DNA from 2 places in the Ruminococcus sp. 1001136sp1_2201st1_G3_2201SCRN_220225 genome. Region 2 is predicted to be linked to the other one. Evidence: riboswitches for the same ligand, from Rfam matches in the RefSeq annotation. Region 2 holds a riboswitch; the other holds the start of a gene.

Region 1 (8,083 bases), on a different contig from region 2:
TTTGATTTTGCAATGTTAAGCAAATATCATTACTATACCGGAATCATTTTCCAGGCTTATACCTATGGTACAGGAGAAGCGTTGATCAAGGGCGGACGCTACAATCAGCTGATGAAGCATTTCGGCAAGCCTGCTGCATCCATCGGGTTTGCCATTGTAGTAGATAACCTTCTGATGGCTCTTTCCAGACAGAAAATCGAAATGGAGGGAGAGGAGGGCGTTACGGTTATCACTTACCGCAAAGAAAACCGTATCCAGGCAATCCAGAAGGCCAAAGAGCTTCGCGCCCAGGGCAGAAATGTAGCCCTTCGCCCAGAGAAAGTAACTAAGGTTTGTGAGGTGGAATTATGAGATATCTGACTTTTGCCCTTACCAAGGGAAGACTTGCAGACAAAACCCTTGCCATGCTTGAGAAAATCGGGATCACCTGCGAAGAGATGAAAGATAAGGATTCCCGTAAACTGATTTTTGTAAATGAAGAATTAAAGCTTCGTTTTTTCCTTGCCAAAGGACCAGATGTACCTACATATGTAGAATATGGCGCAGCTGACATCGGAATTGTCGGAAAGGATACGATCCTGGAAGAAGGCCGTAAGCTTTACGAGGTAATGGATCTTGGATTTGGAGCCTGCCGCATGTGTGTTTGCGGACCTGAAAGTGCCAAACCCCTTCTGAATTCAAATCAGCTGATTCGTGTGGCAACCAAATATCCAAACATTGCCAAAGATTATTTCTATAATAAGAAACATCAGACTGTGGAAATCATTAAGCTGAATGGTTCTATTGAGCTTGCCCCTATTGTAGGTCTTTCTGAAGTGATTGTGGATATCGTTGAGACCGGAAGCACACTTCGTGAAAATGGACTGAAGGTGTTAGAAGAAGTTTGCCCTCTTTCAGCAAGAATGGTTGTGAATCAGGTAAGCATGAAAATGGAAAATGAAAGAATCAGTAAGCTGATTGAAGATTTACGAAAGGTAATCTGAAATTACTGTTTTTTCTGGAATAAAATAAAATTGGAAGGATCGATCACAATGCGTACAGTAAGATTAACAAAAGAATCTACCAAAGATATCCTGGAAAATCTTTTAAAACGGAGCCCTAATAATTACGGCAAGTTCGAAGCCGCAGTAGCAGATATTCTTGCAAATGTAAAAGAAAAAGGGGATGAAGCTCTTTTTTCTTACACAAAAGAATTTGATAAAGTAGAGGTAACTCCGGAAACCATACGTGTAACCGAAGCGGAAATTGAAGAAGCATATAAAGCAGTTGATGCATCCTTATTGGAAGTTATCCGCAAGGCACTTGTAAACATCCGCAGCTACCATGAGAAACAGCGTCAGAACAGTTGGTTTACCAGTACCGAAAATGGCACCATGCTTGGTCAGAAGGTAACACCATTAAATCGTGTAGGTGTTTATGTTCCAGGCGGAAAAGCAGTTTATCCTTCTTCTGTATTAATGAATATTGTGCCGGCAAAAGTGGCAGGAGTACCTCACATCGTTATGACCACACCTCCTGGGAAAGACGGTAAAGTAAATCCATCCACTCTGGTTGCTGCCAAAGAAGCAGGCGCTGATGAGATCTATAAAGTTGGTGGTGCACAGGCAATCGGAGCACTTGCTTATGGTACTGCAAGCATCCCAAAGGTAGACAAGATCGTAGGACCTGGCAACATTTTTGTAGCCCTTGCAAAAAAGGCTGTTTATGGACATGTGAGCATTGATTCCATCGCTGGTCCAAGTGAGATCCTTGTCCTTGCAGATGAAACTGCAAATGCACACTATGTAGCAGCAGATCTTCTTTCTCAGGCAGAACACGATGAGATGGCTTCTGCAATCCTCATTACTACCAGTACAGAACTGGCACAGAATGTAGAGAAAGAGATTGAAGGCTATCTGAAGGTTCTTTCCAGAAAAGAGATCATCGAAAAATCTCTGGAGAATTTTGGATATATCCTTATTGCAGAAGATATGGATGAAGCAATTGAAGCAGCGAATGAGATTGCTTCGGAACATATGGAAATTGTCACTAAGAACGCTTTTGAGGTAATGATGAAGGTACGAAATGCAGGCGCTATTTTCATTGGAGAGTACAGTTCTGAACCTCTTGGTGATTATTTCGCGGGACCGAACCACGTTCTTCCTACCAACGGAACAGCCAAGTTCTTCTCTGCACTTTCCGTTGACGATTTTATTAAGAAATCCAGTATTGTATATTATTCCAGGTCTGCATTACAGGAAATCCACAAGGACATCATCCAGTTTGCATCCTCAGAGCAGCTAACTGCACACGCCAACTCCATTGCAGTCCGCTTTGAAGAGGAAGATAAAAAGGAGCAGTCATGACAAGAGAAGCTACTGTTGAACGAAATACAAAGGAAACTAAAATTGCCATAAAGCTGAATCTGGACGGAACCGGAAAAAGCAGTCTGGATACAGGTGTGGGATTTTTCGATCACATGTTAGATGGCTTTACCCGCCACGGACTTTTTGATCTGGATATAAAGGTAAAGGGTGATCTTCAGGTTGACGATCATCATACCATTGAAGATACGGGAATTGTTCTTGGCACAGCTATTAAAGAAGCGGTTGGAGACAAGAAAGGAATCAGGCGTTACGGAAGCTGCATCCTTCCAATGGATGAGTGTCTTGTGCTTTGCGCCATTGATCTCGGGGGACGCCCGTATCTTTCCTTCGAAGGTACGTTTACCAGTGAAAAAATTGGAGATATGTCCACAGAAATGGTGAAGGAATTCTTTTACGCCATTTCTTATACGGCAGCCATGAATCTTCACATTAAGGTTCTAACACCGGGAAATAATCACCATATGGCAGAAGCCATGTTCAAAAGCTTTGCAAAGGCGCTGGATATGGCGGTAGCTTATGATCCTCGTATTACAGATGTGCTTTCTACGAAGGGAAGTCTCTAAGGGCAGAACAAACAGAATTACAATTAAGACGATATGATATATGCCACTTGTTTTCATTTTTTTCGAATTGAGCATGAAAGCAGGTGGCATAATTGCAGAAGAATTTTTCATAAAGGAGTATTAAAAATATGGAACAGAACCAATTAAAGTCCAAAATGTCCTGGTCAGATTTCAAATTAAACAGTGACGGCATGGTTCCGGTTATTGTGCAGGATTACAAAACAGACGAAGTTCTTATGCTTGCGTACATGAACGAGAAAGCATACCTTACCACTCTGAAGCTGGGAAAAATGACTTACTGGAGCCGCAGCCGCAACGAGCTCTGGACCAAAGGACTAACCTCCGGTCATGTTCAGTATGTGAAATCATTGACTATTGACTGTGATAATGATACAATTCTGGCAAAAGTAGAGCAGGTAGGGGCTGCATGCCATACCGGAAACCGGACATGCTTTTTTACCCCATTGCTCTAAAGCCTGTTTGAAAAATCATTCCTGCAATCTGCACGCCCCACTTTGCGATATATTTTGCAGAAAGCCTTTTTCAAACACGCTCTAAAAAAGACTGCAAAAGGTAAAATTATTACATGAAAAAACAAGTGAAAAACGGTGTGATCAAAGTTCTGATCCTGGTTCTGATTCTGGCAGGTGCGTATGGGCTGTGGTGTCATTTTCTTACAGATAATGTAATCTGGAAGAAGCTTAAAATAAACGGCATAGCCATTCAGGGAATGACCAAAGAGGAAGCCATTGACGCAATTTCAAAAGATTTTCAGGAAAAATATGAGAACACACAGATGACCATTACCCTGAATGGAAAGAACTTTAAGGTATCCATCTATCCTGTTCTCGGTCTTGATGTAAAATCAATTGTAGAAAGTGCCTATGCTCTTGGACATGGTGCCTGGTTTACTCATGGAACTGACCGCATCGAACTGATGAACAGCAAGACAAAGGAAGAAGTCACCCTTATGCCAGAAGCCCGAAACAAAGACGAACTGGACAAGCTTCTGGAGGATGCTGGAATTTCAAAGGGATCCACCACTATACAGACTTCCTGTGAACTTACAGATACAGAGCTGGTTATCACTAAGGGAAAAACCGGAATCGGTCCGGATATGGATGCATTGAAAGAAGCGATTCTAAAAGCAATTTCCATAGAAGATTATGAAGCTGTTATCGAATGTCCTACTATGAAGACACCGCCAGAGGAACTGGATCTGGAAGCCTATTATGAAAAAGTACATACAGATGCCACAGATGCTTCTCTGGGGGAAAATAATGAAATTATTCCGGCAGTTACCGGAATTTCATTTGATGTGAAGTCAGCTGCAAAGAAGCTGGAAAAAGCAAAAGAAGGGGCAAAGATTACCATCCCCCTTGAAATAACCCTACCCGAAGTTTCTACAGAAGAGATAGAAGCCCTTCCTTATCTGAATCTTCTTGGTACTTATACTACATATGGCGGAGGTACCGAAAACCGTGTTGCCAATTTGAAGCTTGCCGTGGAAGCCTGTGATGGAATGGAACTTCAGCCAGGACAGATTTTTTCCTACAACGATACTTTAGGTCCACGTACTGAGGAACGAGGGTACAGGGAAGCAACTGTAATTGTAGGAGGCGAACATGCCCAGGATATCGGAGGCGGAATCTGCCAGATTTCCACTACGTTGTTTATGGCATGCCTGCAGTCTGATCTGACCATTGTTGAGCGTCATAATCACGCTGCCCGAATTGATTATGTTGAGGATGGTCTGGACGCAGCAGTGGTGTGGGGAGGTCAGGATTTCCGTTTTCAGAATAATACTGCTTATCCAATTAAAATTGAAGCCTCTTACGATGAAAAAGAGGAAGCCGTAACGGTATCCATTTACGGAACCCAAACTGACAATAATACGGTAGAGATTACTACAGAGCATTCCGATCCAAACACCTGTAAAACCTACCGCAGTGTCTACGATGAGAATGGAACACTTCTCCGCACAGATGAAGTCGGGTACAGTAAATACAAGCAATAACCCTATAAATCTATTGATTTCGACATAACGGTCTGCTATAATGAGGTGAATTGAATAAATCCGTTTTCAGTGCCAGACATATCTGTCTGCTACAGCGTGCAGATTGTGGGAATATTTTTCAACACGCTCTAAGAGGGAATCAGGTGAAAGTCCTGAACGATCCGGTCACTGTAACCAGGGAGTAGAATCCAGTGAAACCATTGGTATATTGCTGAGAAGGATGGATTCTGTGTTGATCTGTAAGTCAGGAAACCTGCTGAATTCGTTTAATGAAAGCTTCCGAAGAAAGTACTTCATTCTCATTAATATATTTGATAATACAATATATTGAATTTTTAGTGCCTGTTTTCTCAGAGGAAGCAGGCATTTTTTTGAAATAATCCTGTCAGGATTGCCCATTGTACAAACAGGCTCCAGAAGCAATTGGGATTTATTCAAATTATAAAATAATAGGAAGAATCGAGGAAAAAGAAATGAAAAGAAATTCAAAACGCTTTCTTGCACTGTTCCTTTCCGTCGCGATGACGGTCACTCCTGCTGTACTTACACAGGCAGAAAATGAGGATGCAAACGTACAGGTTTCTGTTACACCAACTCCAGAAACAGAGGCGGAGAAGACTGCTGTTGCTGCTGAGACCCCTGTGCAGGAGAACGCAACAGCTGAGGAAGAAAACACTGACACTACAGTAACTCCGGCAGCAGTGGATGCCTCTGCTGTGAAAGAGACACCTGCTGCTACAGAAACACCTGCCTCTGAGACCACTCCTGAGGTTACTGCATCACCTGCTGAAGAAAGCAAAAATGAGGAAGCAGAAGCTCCACAGCCTACAGCTGCACCAGAAACAACAGAAGAGGGCAAAACCGAAGAGACAGATAAACCAGAAACAAAGCCAGAGGATCTGAACCCAGATGGTTCCAACATGACCATTGACAAGGAAGATAACAGTGCATATAAAATGCTTAAAATCAAAAGCTCTTCTGCTGAATTAAATGGTGATAAAATTAAGATAACCCTCAATACTGACGGAAAGAACTATGAGAAGCTTTATCTTGGTTCTAAAGAAGATCCTGACGAAGCAAAAAATGCAGCAGCAATCGTTGGTACAGAAAATGAAGATGGTTATACTTTCATTTTTGAGGTTCCTGCCAGTGAACAGGTCCAGACTTTCAGCATCGTACCATTTTCTGTGAAAAATCAGAAATGGTACACAAATATGGCTTTGAAACTGAACGTTCCAGGAATGAAAGCCCCGGAACCAACAGCTACTCCAGAGCCAACTGCAGCCCCTGAGCCAACTGCCACTCCACTGCCAACTGCAGCTCCAACCCAGGCACCAGCCCAGAATGAGATTACAGATGCCGGAATCAAGCTTGTAAAAGAAAACGGTGATGAATTTGCAATGTTCGTAATCACCGGTTCCACTGTAAAGGTTTCGGAGGATAAATATATTGTCACACTTTCTACCGCAAAACAGAATTATGACATGATCTATCTTGGCAGTTTCAATGACTCCGATAAAGAAGCAAATGCCATCAAAGGAGTTGAAAACAGTGCAGGAGGCTATACCTACACCTTTGAAGTTACTGCAAGCAAGGAAGCTCAGACAATAGCAGTCGTTCCTCATTCCAAGAAGAGCCAGAACTGGTACGCAAAGGGTATATTGACGATTACCGTACCGGCAGTTCCAGGATATGGAGAGGCTGCTCCAACACCAGAACCAACTGTTTCTCCGGCGCCTACCGAAGCACCGGTTGAGACTCCGGCACCAACCGGAACACCTGCTCCAACTGAAACTCCAGTGCCAAGCACAACTCCGGAAGCAGCCAACACCCCAGAGCCAACAGCAACCCCAGCTCCAGGCAGCTGTACAAGCGGAATTTACAATGTTACAGTTAACTCCAGTTCATCTATGTTCCGTGTAATTGACTGTGTCCTTACTTCCAAAAACGGAAAAATGACAGCTGTTCTTACTTTAAGCGGAACTGGTTACGACTATCTATGTCTGGGAACAAAAGAAGAAGCTGCCGCAGCAGATTCCTCCACCTGGGTTCCATATGTGGCAGACGCAAATGGCAAATATACATATGAGATTCCTGTTGAAGCCCTGGATAATGGAATTGCAGTTGCTGCTTTTTCCCACAAAAACCAGATCTGGTATGACAGGATCCTGACTTTCCAGTCCAGCACTTTGAATAAGATAGCTGACGTACAGGATGATCCGCAGCCAGACACTGCTCCTGACACAACAATCACAGCAACTCCTGCACCCACTGCAAAACCAAATAAAAAACCGACAGCAACCCCTACACCAACAGCAACTCCAAAGCCAGACAAGAAACCGGAAGAGGAATCCAAATACGAATCTGACTTAAGCGGCGGAACAGCATCTGTAAACAGTTCTACTACATTAGCAGATGGAACCTATACTCCTGACAGCTTCTCCTGGTCTGGTGGCTCTGGAAAGGTCAATATTTCCTGTAACAAAGTTACGGTAACAAATGGTCAGGCATATGCGACTATTGTATTCAGCAGTGAATATTACGGTTATGTAAAAGCCAATGGAAATAAATATTACGGTGCATGCGGCGGCGGAACTTCTACTTTCACAATTCCGGTAGCACTGAACCAGAATAATACGATCATTGGTATGACAACCAGAATGTCCCAGGCTCATGAAATCACTTACACCATTTATATCGCTTTAAAGGGTGCAAACGATCCGAAGAAAACAGACAAGGATAACCCGGCAGAGGACAACAGCATGCTTTCCACAGGAAACAAGAAGCTGGATGATTCTGCACCAGAGATCACAGGTCTTGAGTATAAAGACGAAACTACTCTTGAGCATGCAAAATACTTTAAGCTTTATCACTACGCAAAGGGCATTACCCTTCTTGAAGTAGATATGACAACAGATACTGCAAGAAAACCGGAAACTGTTGATTCCGGAAAAGAAAATGCAAAAACAGAAGCTGCTGATTCCCAGGAACTTACAGGTACAGAAAAGCTCTACATGGGCAATGTTGTAAAATACCTGATCGTACCTGAGGGTGCTGTTATCCCTGCAGGACTTGATAAAGATGTAATCGTGATCAACCAGCCGGTAGAATCTGCTTATGTGGCTTCCACAGATGCT
Region 2 (8,083 bases):
ATTCCCTGAACTGCAAGAATTCCCTGTCCCGCTGCCGGAATCATTTCTTCTGTATCAAAATACCTGCTGATCCTGTTTTCAAGCCCCAGACGTTTCAAACCGGCGGCTGCAAGAACTAACGCAGAATATTCTCCACTATCCAGCTTTTCCAGTCTGGTCTGAAGATTTCCACGAATACTTTTCACCTGCATATCCGGGTAAATTTCTTTCAGCTGCAGCTTTCTGCGAAGGCTGGAACAACCGATAGGCTTCAAAGGATCCAGAACATCACAGCCTTTTGGGAGAACCAGCACATCTCTTACGTCTTCCCTTTTTGAAAAAGCAAGTATGGGGAGCTTCTCCGGGACTTCCATAGGCATATCCTTCAGGCTATGAACAGAAAGCTGACTTCTGCCCTCTAAAAGCGCCCGATCCAGTTCCTTTACAAAAAGGCCTTTTCCTCCAATCTTATCCAGAGTACGGTCCAGTATTTTGTCTCCTGTAGTCTTCATAGTCAGGATTTCCACATCCATTTGCGGATGCCTGCATACAATATAATCCTTCACCATCTGGCTTTGCAGTACGGCAAGCTTGCTTTCCCTGCTTCCGATCACAACTTTTTTATTCATAACTATCCTCATCTTTTTCCAGTTCTTCCAGAAGTGCCTGCATTTTTTCTCTTACTGCCTTAGCCTTTTTGTGATTGACACCGCTGGCCGTGATTCCCACTACAATATCATCCTTCAGACAAATTCCGGGAAAGTAAAAATCGCACAAATTCTTATCACTTGCAACATTTACATAAATTCCCTCTTCTTTACAGATACGGTAAATTTCCTCATTTAACTCACTGTTATTCGTAACAGCCAGCACCATATAAGCCATAGAGAAATCTGATTTTTTCACAGGGCGGGGCTGGATCTGAATTTTTCCCAGCTTGCCCAGTTCCCAGAGATCTGCTGTCATCTTCGGCGCAATTACTGTAATATTCCTGGTAAATAATAATAATGCTTTCACTCTTCTTGTGGCAATGGTTCCCCCACCCACTACCACAATATTCTTATCCGATAAATCCACATACAGTGGGAAATAACGCTTATTTTTCATATGTTTTCTCCAGTCCTGCTACACATTCCAGAAATGCCTGTTCATTCATGCTGTCCCTGAGTCCAAACAGCATTTTGTTTACTACCTTTTCCATTGCACGGTCCACTGCACTCAACAGCTGCTCTTTTTCCAGCTCTTCCATATGAGTGTTTTTCAGAGGCTTCATAATTCTTAAATTAAAATCATTTACTGCGTTTTCTTTAATTTCCTGTATACGCGGGATCAGATCTTTCCCTTCCAGCCATTTGAAAAATTCATCCATCTGCTCACGGACGATTTTTCCTGCTGCCTCCAGATGTTCCTGAAGCTCGGCAGGCTTCTCATCCGTTTTGAAGCTGTCCATGTCATATAAAGTCACACCTTCAAACCTGCCCACCTCTGGTTCAATATCTCTTGGAACTGCCAGATCAATGAGAACAATACTTTTTTCCAGTTCCAGATTTTCAAACAGTTCCTCACGCAAAGTAAAATTCGGACTTGCCGTAGCACTGACTACAAGATCACACTTAGGCAGATAGTCCATTCTTTCGCCATAATTAATTCGTTTACATCCAAATGGAATATTCACCATTCCGCTGCGATACTGACGCACGGTTACAGTCACATCTGCACCGGCTTCCATAAGAGCCTGGGCTGCAACCTTTCCCATTTCTCCATTTCCGATCACCATGCAGACCTTATCCTGTACGCAATAGCCCTGTCTGTCAAGCATTTCTATCGCCTGATGGATCACAGACGGATTCCCATGAGAAAATGGCACCTCAGTTTTAATCTTTTTTCCTGCTGTTACAGCCATTCGGAAAAGCACTTCAAGGGCTCCATCGGTTGTAAAATGCTCTCTGGCAATTCCCAGTGCATCTTTTACCTGAGTAAGAATCTGATCTTCTCCAAGTATCTGGGATTTCAGACCGGATGCAAGGTAAAACAGATGTTCCACAGCAGCATGGCCTTCACGCTTTGTAAAATATATTTCGTACTGATCATCATTAATATTTTTCAGTTTACAAAGCTCTTTATATAAAGAAAGCTCTGCCTCATCATCCACACTTGCCCATACCTCCAGGCGATTGCATGTAGAAAGAATAATACAGCCATCTATTCCCCGCTGTTCCTTTAATTTTTCCATAGCCTCCCCTGCATTTTTTCTGGTAAATGCAAACAAGGCTCGTATATCTACGGGAGCCATACTATGGTCTATTCCAATCATAGAAATACTCATCTTATGTAATTCTCCTTAAATATCATTTTCTGCCACCGCTCATTTTACTAATTCCTGCGTATATTGTCAATAAAGCCAGGCAAAACACAGCAATAAAAAAGCTTCCAGACAGACTATTTTCCACAATCTGCCTGGAAGTTTCCCCTATACGATTTCTCTATCCTGTTTCAGGATTCTCTATGAGTTCCTCTTACCACCTGGATTCCCCTGGATTCTATCATCTCACAGATTTTGGCAATTCGTGGGCACTCTTTTTTCTCCCTGTCCAGACGACAGGCTCCCACATGCATTACCTTAATTTCTTCGCTGACCAGCCTGTCTATTTTTTCCAGAATTCCCTCATCTACATCCGGTTCTTTGGGATTTATACTTTTGCATCCATTACAGGTCATCATTGCTCCCAGAAGTGTGTCCGGAGAATATCCATCAAAAAAGTCACTGCGATTCTGAAAGGCCTTCAGGCATCCCACTCTGGCACATACATTATTGGAGTGAAGGCAGGTCAGTGTCCCAATTTTAATCATACCGCTTCCCTCGCATGTTCCACAAAGAGTTTTCGAATACTTTCATATTCCCCCAGTCCTTTCAGAACTGTCTGCACTTCATAGCCAGCTTTGCTGATGATATTTTTCCAGGAGTCTTCTTCCTCTCCTGCCATGTCATTTTTCGCATGGTCACCGGCAACGATCATAAACGGTGCGATTACCACTTTTTTTACCCCGCATTTTCCAAGCTGTTTCAGGACCTGGTCAATTTCAGGATAACCTTCCACAGTTCCTACGATCACATTTTCATATCCCATATCCTTGAATCTGTAATCCAGTGCGGCATAAACGGCATTTGCGTAGTGCTCGGTTCCATGCCCCATAAGCACAAGTGCCGTTTCCTTATCCTTAATTACAGGGAACTCATCTGCAACCGCTTTCACCACATACTCATTATCTTCTTCTGTTGTAAGCAGAGGAGCTCCGAATTTCACAGATTGGAAATGATCCGCACACGCCAGAACATCCTTTTTCATAAGGTCATTTTCCACACCGTTCATTACATGCGTAGGCTGGACGATCACCTCTGTGATTCCATCTGTTCTCATACGCTCCATTGCTTCTGTCACATTGTCATAGTGAATATGATCTCTCTTTGAAATTCTGGCAAGGATCATCTTGCTTGTCCATGCGCGATAAACTTTACAATCTGTAAAAGCAGCTCCAATTTCTTTTTCAATTGCATCAATGGTCACTACTCTGGTGTCCTCGTGACTGGTGCCAAAGCTGACTACAAGGATCCCTTTTTTTGCTGTATCGCTCATTCAGATTTCCTCCACTTTTCCTTTATTTTTTCACATGCAAAGGATGGTATGTAACATTCAGCATGCCGTATTCATCCTTTTTTACAGTTGCATCTACTTCATATAACATATGTATAAAATCTTCTGTAATGACTTCTTCCGGAGTTCCGCAAGCCACCAGACGACCGTTCTTCATGGCATAGATCCGGTCGCAGTATGCTGCTGCAATATTCAGATCATGCAAAGCACCGATCACAGTGACCCCAAGACTTTTTACAATATCCAGAAGCTGGAGCTGGTATTTGATGTCAAGATGGTTGGTAGGCTCATCCAAGATCAGACAGTCAGTTTTCTGCGCCAGAGCTCTTGCCAGAATGATTCGCTGCTGCTCACCGCCAGACAGACTGGAAAAAACACGGTGCCGATAGGGAAGCATTCCCACTTTTTCCAGACACTCTTCCACGATCTTATAATCCTCGGCATTATCCCGTTCCATGGTTTTCTTATGAGGAGCCCTTCCCATCATTACAATTTCCTGTACGGAAAATTCAAAATTATAGTAATTGTGCTGGGACACCACTGCCAGTGCTTTTGCAGAATCCTTTACCTTATATTCGTTCAGCGGTTTTCCATCCAGCATGATCACGCCGGTATCTGGCTTAAGTACACGGTAAATACATTTCAGCAATGTACTTTTTCCACTTCCGTTTGGTCCTATAATTCCTACAAATTCCTTTTCCTTTATGGCTGCGTCAATTCCCTTAAGAATCTCATTTCCGCCAAGCTCCACATGGATATCAGAAGCTGTCAGTTTCATGATTTCTCACCTCCGAATCCATAAGATCTGCGTACCAGCAGATAAATAAAGCAAGGTGCTCCGATCATGGATACCAGGATTCCGATTGGGACTTCACTCTTGGGAATAATGATCCTGGAAGCAACATCTGCCCAGATCAAGAAAATGGAACCGCTAAGTGCTGACAGTGGAAGCATTTTCTTGTGATCGGTTCCAAAGAACATTCGTACCACATGAGGAATAATGAGTCCTACAAATCCAATGATACCTGCGGAATATACCACAAAACCGATCAACAGTGCTGTCACTACAAGATACACCTGACGATATCTGTGCAGGTCAGTTCCTAATGTGATGGATACCTCATCTCCAAGCAGCATCATATTGAGAATACGGCTCTGGGTGCAGAAAAACAGGGTTGCTATAAAAACGCAGGGAATAATCACAGCCAGATTTTCCCATTTCGCGCCTGCCAGACTTCCCATCAGCCAGAAAGTAACTGTCTGGATTCCATCTCTGTCGCCCGCAATATAGACAACAAAGTTTGAAAATGCACTGCACACACTTCCAAGTGCTGTACCTGCAAGCAGAAGTCGGACTGAATTTGCCCGGCCTCCTATATTTGCAGTGATCTGTACCAGTACAGAAATAAGGAAAGCTCCGATAAATGCGCAGATTCCAATAGAGTTGGAGCCAAATACGGCTCCAACTCCAAGAAAGATTGCCACTGTTGCACCAAGAGATGCACCAGAGGAAATACCCAGAATATACGGATCTGCAATCGGATTTTTCACAATGGCCTGCATTACCACACCTGCAACTGCCAGACCCATGCCAACGGCTGTTGCAAGAAGAATACGGGGAAGGCGGATAAACCACACAATATCAGACATGGCTCCTACACCATAAACCTCCGGATCCCCGATTCCAAACACTTTATACAAAATTACACTATACACATCTTTCACAGAAAGATCTACAGAACCAATGGTAACTGCAGTCAGAATGGATATCACCAGAAGCACAGTCAGTAATATCACCGCCAGCACATAGATCGGCTTTCCATGAAAAATTCCATTTTTAAAATCCGGTTTTCTTTTCATTTTATTCGTACAGATCCGGATATAATGCTTTTGCAAATGTCATAATTCCATCATAGGTTCTGACACCGCTGCAGTATACCTCGTTCAGGTTTACAGAGAATACTTTGTTGTTCTTAACTGCAGAAAGGCTCGCATATGCAGGGTTATCTGTAATATCAGCGATTGCCTCATCAGCTGTCATAAATCCATCATAGTTGATCATGAATAATACATCCGGATCAGCTGCAATCAGATCCTCTGCACCAACGTTTTCAGAGTTCTCTGCACCAAGCTTCAGCTCTGCACCAAGTGTCTCCGGAATATTTCCGCCAAGTGTCTCTGTTCCATATACACGGAAGGAATCTCCCTCATCCTCAAGAACGGCTACGGATAACGGGTCTGTTCCTTCCACATGCTCTTTTACTTTATCAATCTCACCCTTCATCTGATCAACGATTTCCTCTGCCTTGTCTTCGCAATCAAAGATCTTGCCAAGGTTCAGGATATCCTCATATTCGTCTTCAATTGTACGTGGGAACTCAGAAGCCGGTCCCTTTGCAGAACTGTTCAGGGACATGTATGTATTTACATCTCTCTCCTGCCAGAAGCTTACATCAGAAAGCCAGTCATCACTGAAAGAAGAATACCATGCCGCAATAAAATCAGGCTCCATTGCAACAACTTCCTCTTTGGATGGCTTGGTATCCATATACTGAATCTTGTCAAATTCATCTTTTAAATCCTCACGCACATCACCGTCCAGACCGTAAGCAGCTACGATCTTATCACCGAGACCAAGTGCCAGAAGCTCTTCGATATTGGAGTTTGCATATGCAAATACTTTCTCCGGAGCTTTCTCAAAAGTCATTTCAACCGGTTCGTTCTCATAATTGTAGGTTGTGATTGTTACGGGATAATGGCTGTCTCCATCCTCCGCAAATACAGTTGTTCCCATTCCCAGGCTGAGAATTCCTGCCAGACATAACATTCCTGCTGCTGTTTTCATGTTTTTCATGCTTTTTCTCCTTATTTTTTCTTTTGTTTTTTTGTTTTTAAAAGAAAAAAGTCCGCTTCCATGAAAAAGCGGGCATCACAAAAAAACATGATACGAAAGACAGCACTTTACACGGAAGTTTCTTTCTATGAACCAAGCAGGTTTCCTGGCTTACAGCTTAAATCCCCATTCCCTTCTCACATAAAAATGCAATGGATATGAATGTGGCATAACTGAATACAGTGACCGGATCGTTCAGGATTCTCACCTGATTCCCTCTTCTGAAAATAGCACAAATTTTATATATTTTTCAGCACTTGGCACATTTATTCTTTTAAGCAGAATTATTATAACTTACCCCTTAAATAAAGTAAAGATATTTCTTTAGCAATGTTTTTATATTTCTTTAACAATGTTTTTATGAACCTTTTTTGAAAACAGGGACTACATCGCATACACATTGTTAGTCCCTGTTTTCACACCGAATTACATTCGTGCTATTCGCAGCGAGATACAAAAACTGACATACACAGCACGCCTTCCTATGATTGTTGAGGAAATATTATCCCTTAACGCCTTATCTCGTCACCATATTAAAAAGACTCTGATAGCTATCCACAACATCATAAACAACGCTGCCACTACTGATAGCCTTAAAGTGTTCCCGTGCGCAGTGTATCTTAGATTCCTCAATCAAACGCAACTGCATAGAGGACATAGAGCCTTTGGTTTCAGCTACAAAATAAATATGCTTTACCTTTCCCTTATAGAAAGCAATTGCCCAGTCAGGGTTATAATTTCCTACCGGTGTTGAAATATAGAATCCATTCGGCAATTTTACATATAAGGCCACATCTGTGCTCATATCCAGTCCTATAGCAAAATCACGTTCATTGGTGGAATCAAAAACAAGATAATCGTACAAATGCTTCTTTGTTTTCATTGCATTGACGCCCAACCTGCCTTTAATAGTGGAATCAGTAAATACCTTCATGCTGTAATGCTCATCCAAAGCTGCATAAGTAATGTGCTGGATAATGGCTGTAGCCTTTTCCTCATTAATAAGTGCAGCTGCCTTGATAATGAACTCTTCCGGATTATCTTTAAACTGATCAAAAACAGTCTTTTTGATACCACACAGAATAGCAATAACATCCTTACGAGTCAACTTTGTCTCTTCCACCAGTTTGCCAACCAAATCGTATTTCACACTACTATTGACAGGAATCCGTGTCTGCGTACCGTAAGCAGAAGTTTCCTTTGTAAAAGCTGCTCCACATTCCAAAGCTTCTTTCGATTTAATTTCTTCCATTGCACCTGATTCAATCTTAAAGAAAATCTTAGCAACTCTCAGCTTAGCATCCAGAGATGTTATTGCATTTCGGATCAGTTCATCAATATCAAAATCTACGATATAAATAGACTTTGCATTAATCTTTGACCAGAGCGCTTGAAACTCAGGCATAGCAAATTTTTCTTCATTAACCCTAAGCTCAACATTATTACTACGAGCATTTTCAGGCTGCATTGCCCTCGGGTTGTAAACCGAGTCGATGAGTTCTACAATGGATGCTGCGAAATCATTCACTTCTTCAGCAATTTGCAAAATGCCATTGGA

Evidence for each region. A riboswitch is a leader RNA that binds a small molecule or an ion and turns the genes downstream of it on or off. The one in region 2 is predicted to bind cobalamin.
Region 1: another riboswitch for cobalamin. It lies ahead of AB5642_RS13850 (hypothetical protein); the one in region 2 lies ahead of AB5642_RS04025 (ABC transporter substrate-binding protein).

What each region holds. Positions count from the first base shown of each region.
Region 1 covers NZ_JBCOME010000044.1:6,888-14,970, reverse strand. The annotation lists gene hisZ (ATP phosphoribosyltransferase regulatory subunit) at 1-351, shown strand, start outside; gene hisG (ATP phosphoribosyltransferase) at 348-983, shown strand; gene hisD (histidinol dehydrogenase) at 1,032-2,345, shown strand; gene hisB (imidazoleglycerol-phosphate dehydratase HisB) at 2,342-2,929, shown strand; gene hisI (phosphoribosyl-AMP cyclohydrolase) at 3,058-3,402, shown strand; gene AB5642_RS13860 (hypothetical protein) at 3,386-3,436, opposite strand; gene AB5642_RS13855 (VanW family protein) at 3,516-4,946, shown strand; cobalamin riboswitch at 5,023-5,222, shown strand; gene AB5642_RS13850 (hypothetical protein) at 5,420-8,083, shown strand, end outside.
Region 2 covers NZ_JBCOME010000007.1:11,839-19,921, forward strand. The annotation lists gene cobA (uroporphyrinogen-III C-methyltransferase) at 1-608, opposite strand, end outside; gene AB5642_RS03995 (bifunctional precorrin-2 dehydrogenase/sirohydrochlorin ferrochelatase) at 601-1,086, opposite strand; gene hemA (glutamyl-tRNA reductase) at 1,076-2,305, opposite strand; gene AB5642_RS04005 (CGGC domain-containing protein) at 2,473-2,829, opposite strand; gene AB5642_RS04010 (sirohydrochlorin cobaltochelatase) at 2,826-3,614, opposite strand; gene AB5642_RS04015 (ABC transporter ATP-binding protein) at 3,637-4,410, opposite strand; gene AB5642_RS04020 (iron ABC transporter permease) at 4,407-5,492, opposite strand; gene AB5642_RS04025 (ABC transporter substrate-binding protein) at 5,494-6,486, opposite strand; cobalamin riboswitch at 6,604-6,801, opposite strand; gene AB5642_RS04030 (type III restriction-modification system endonuclease) at 7,043-8,083, opposite strand, start outside.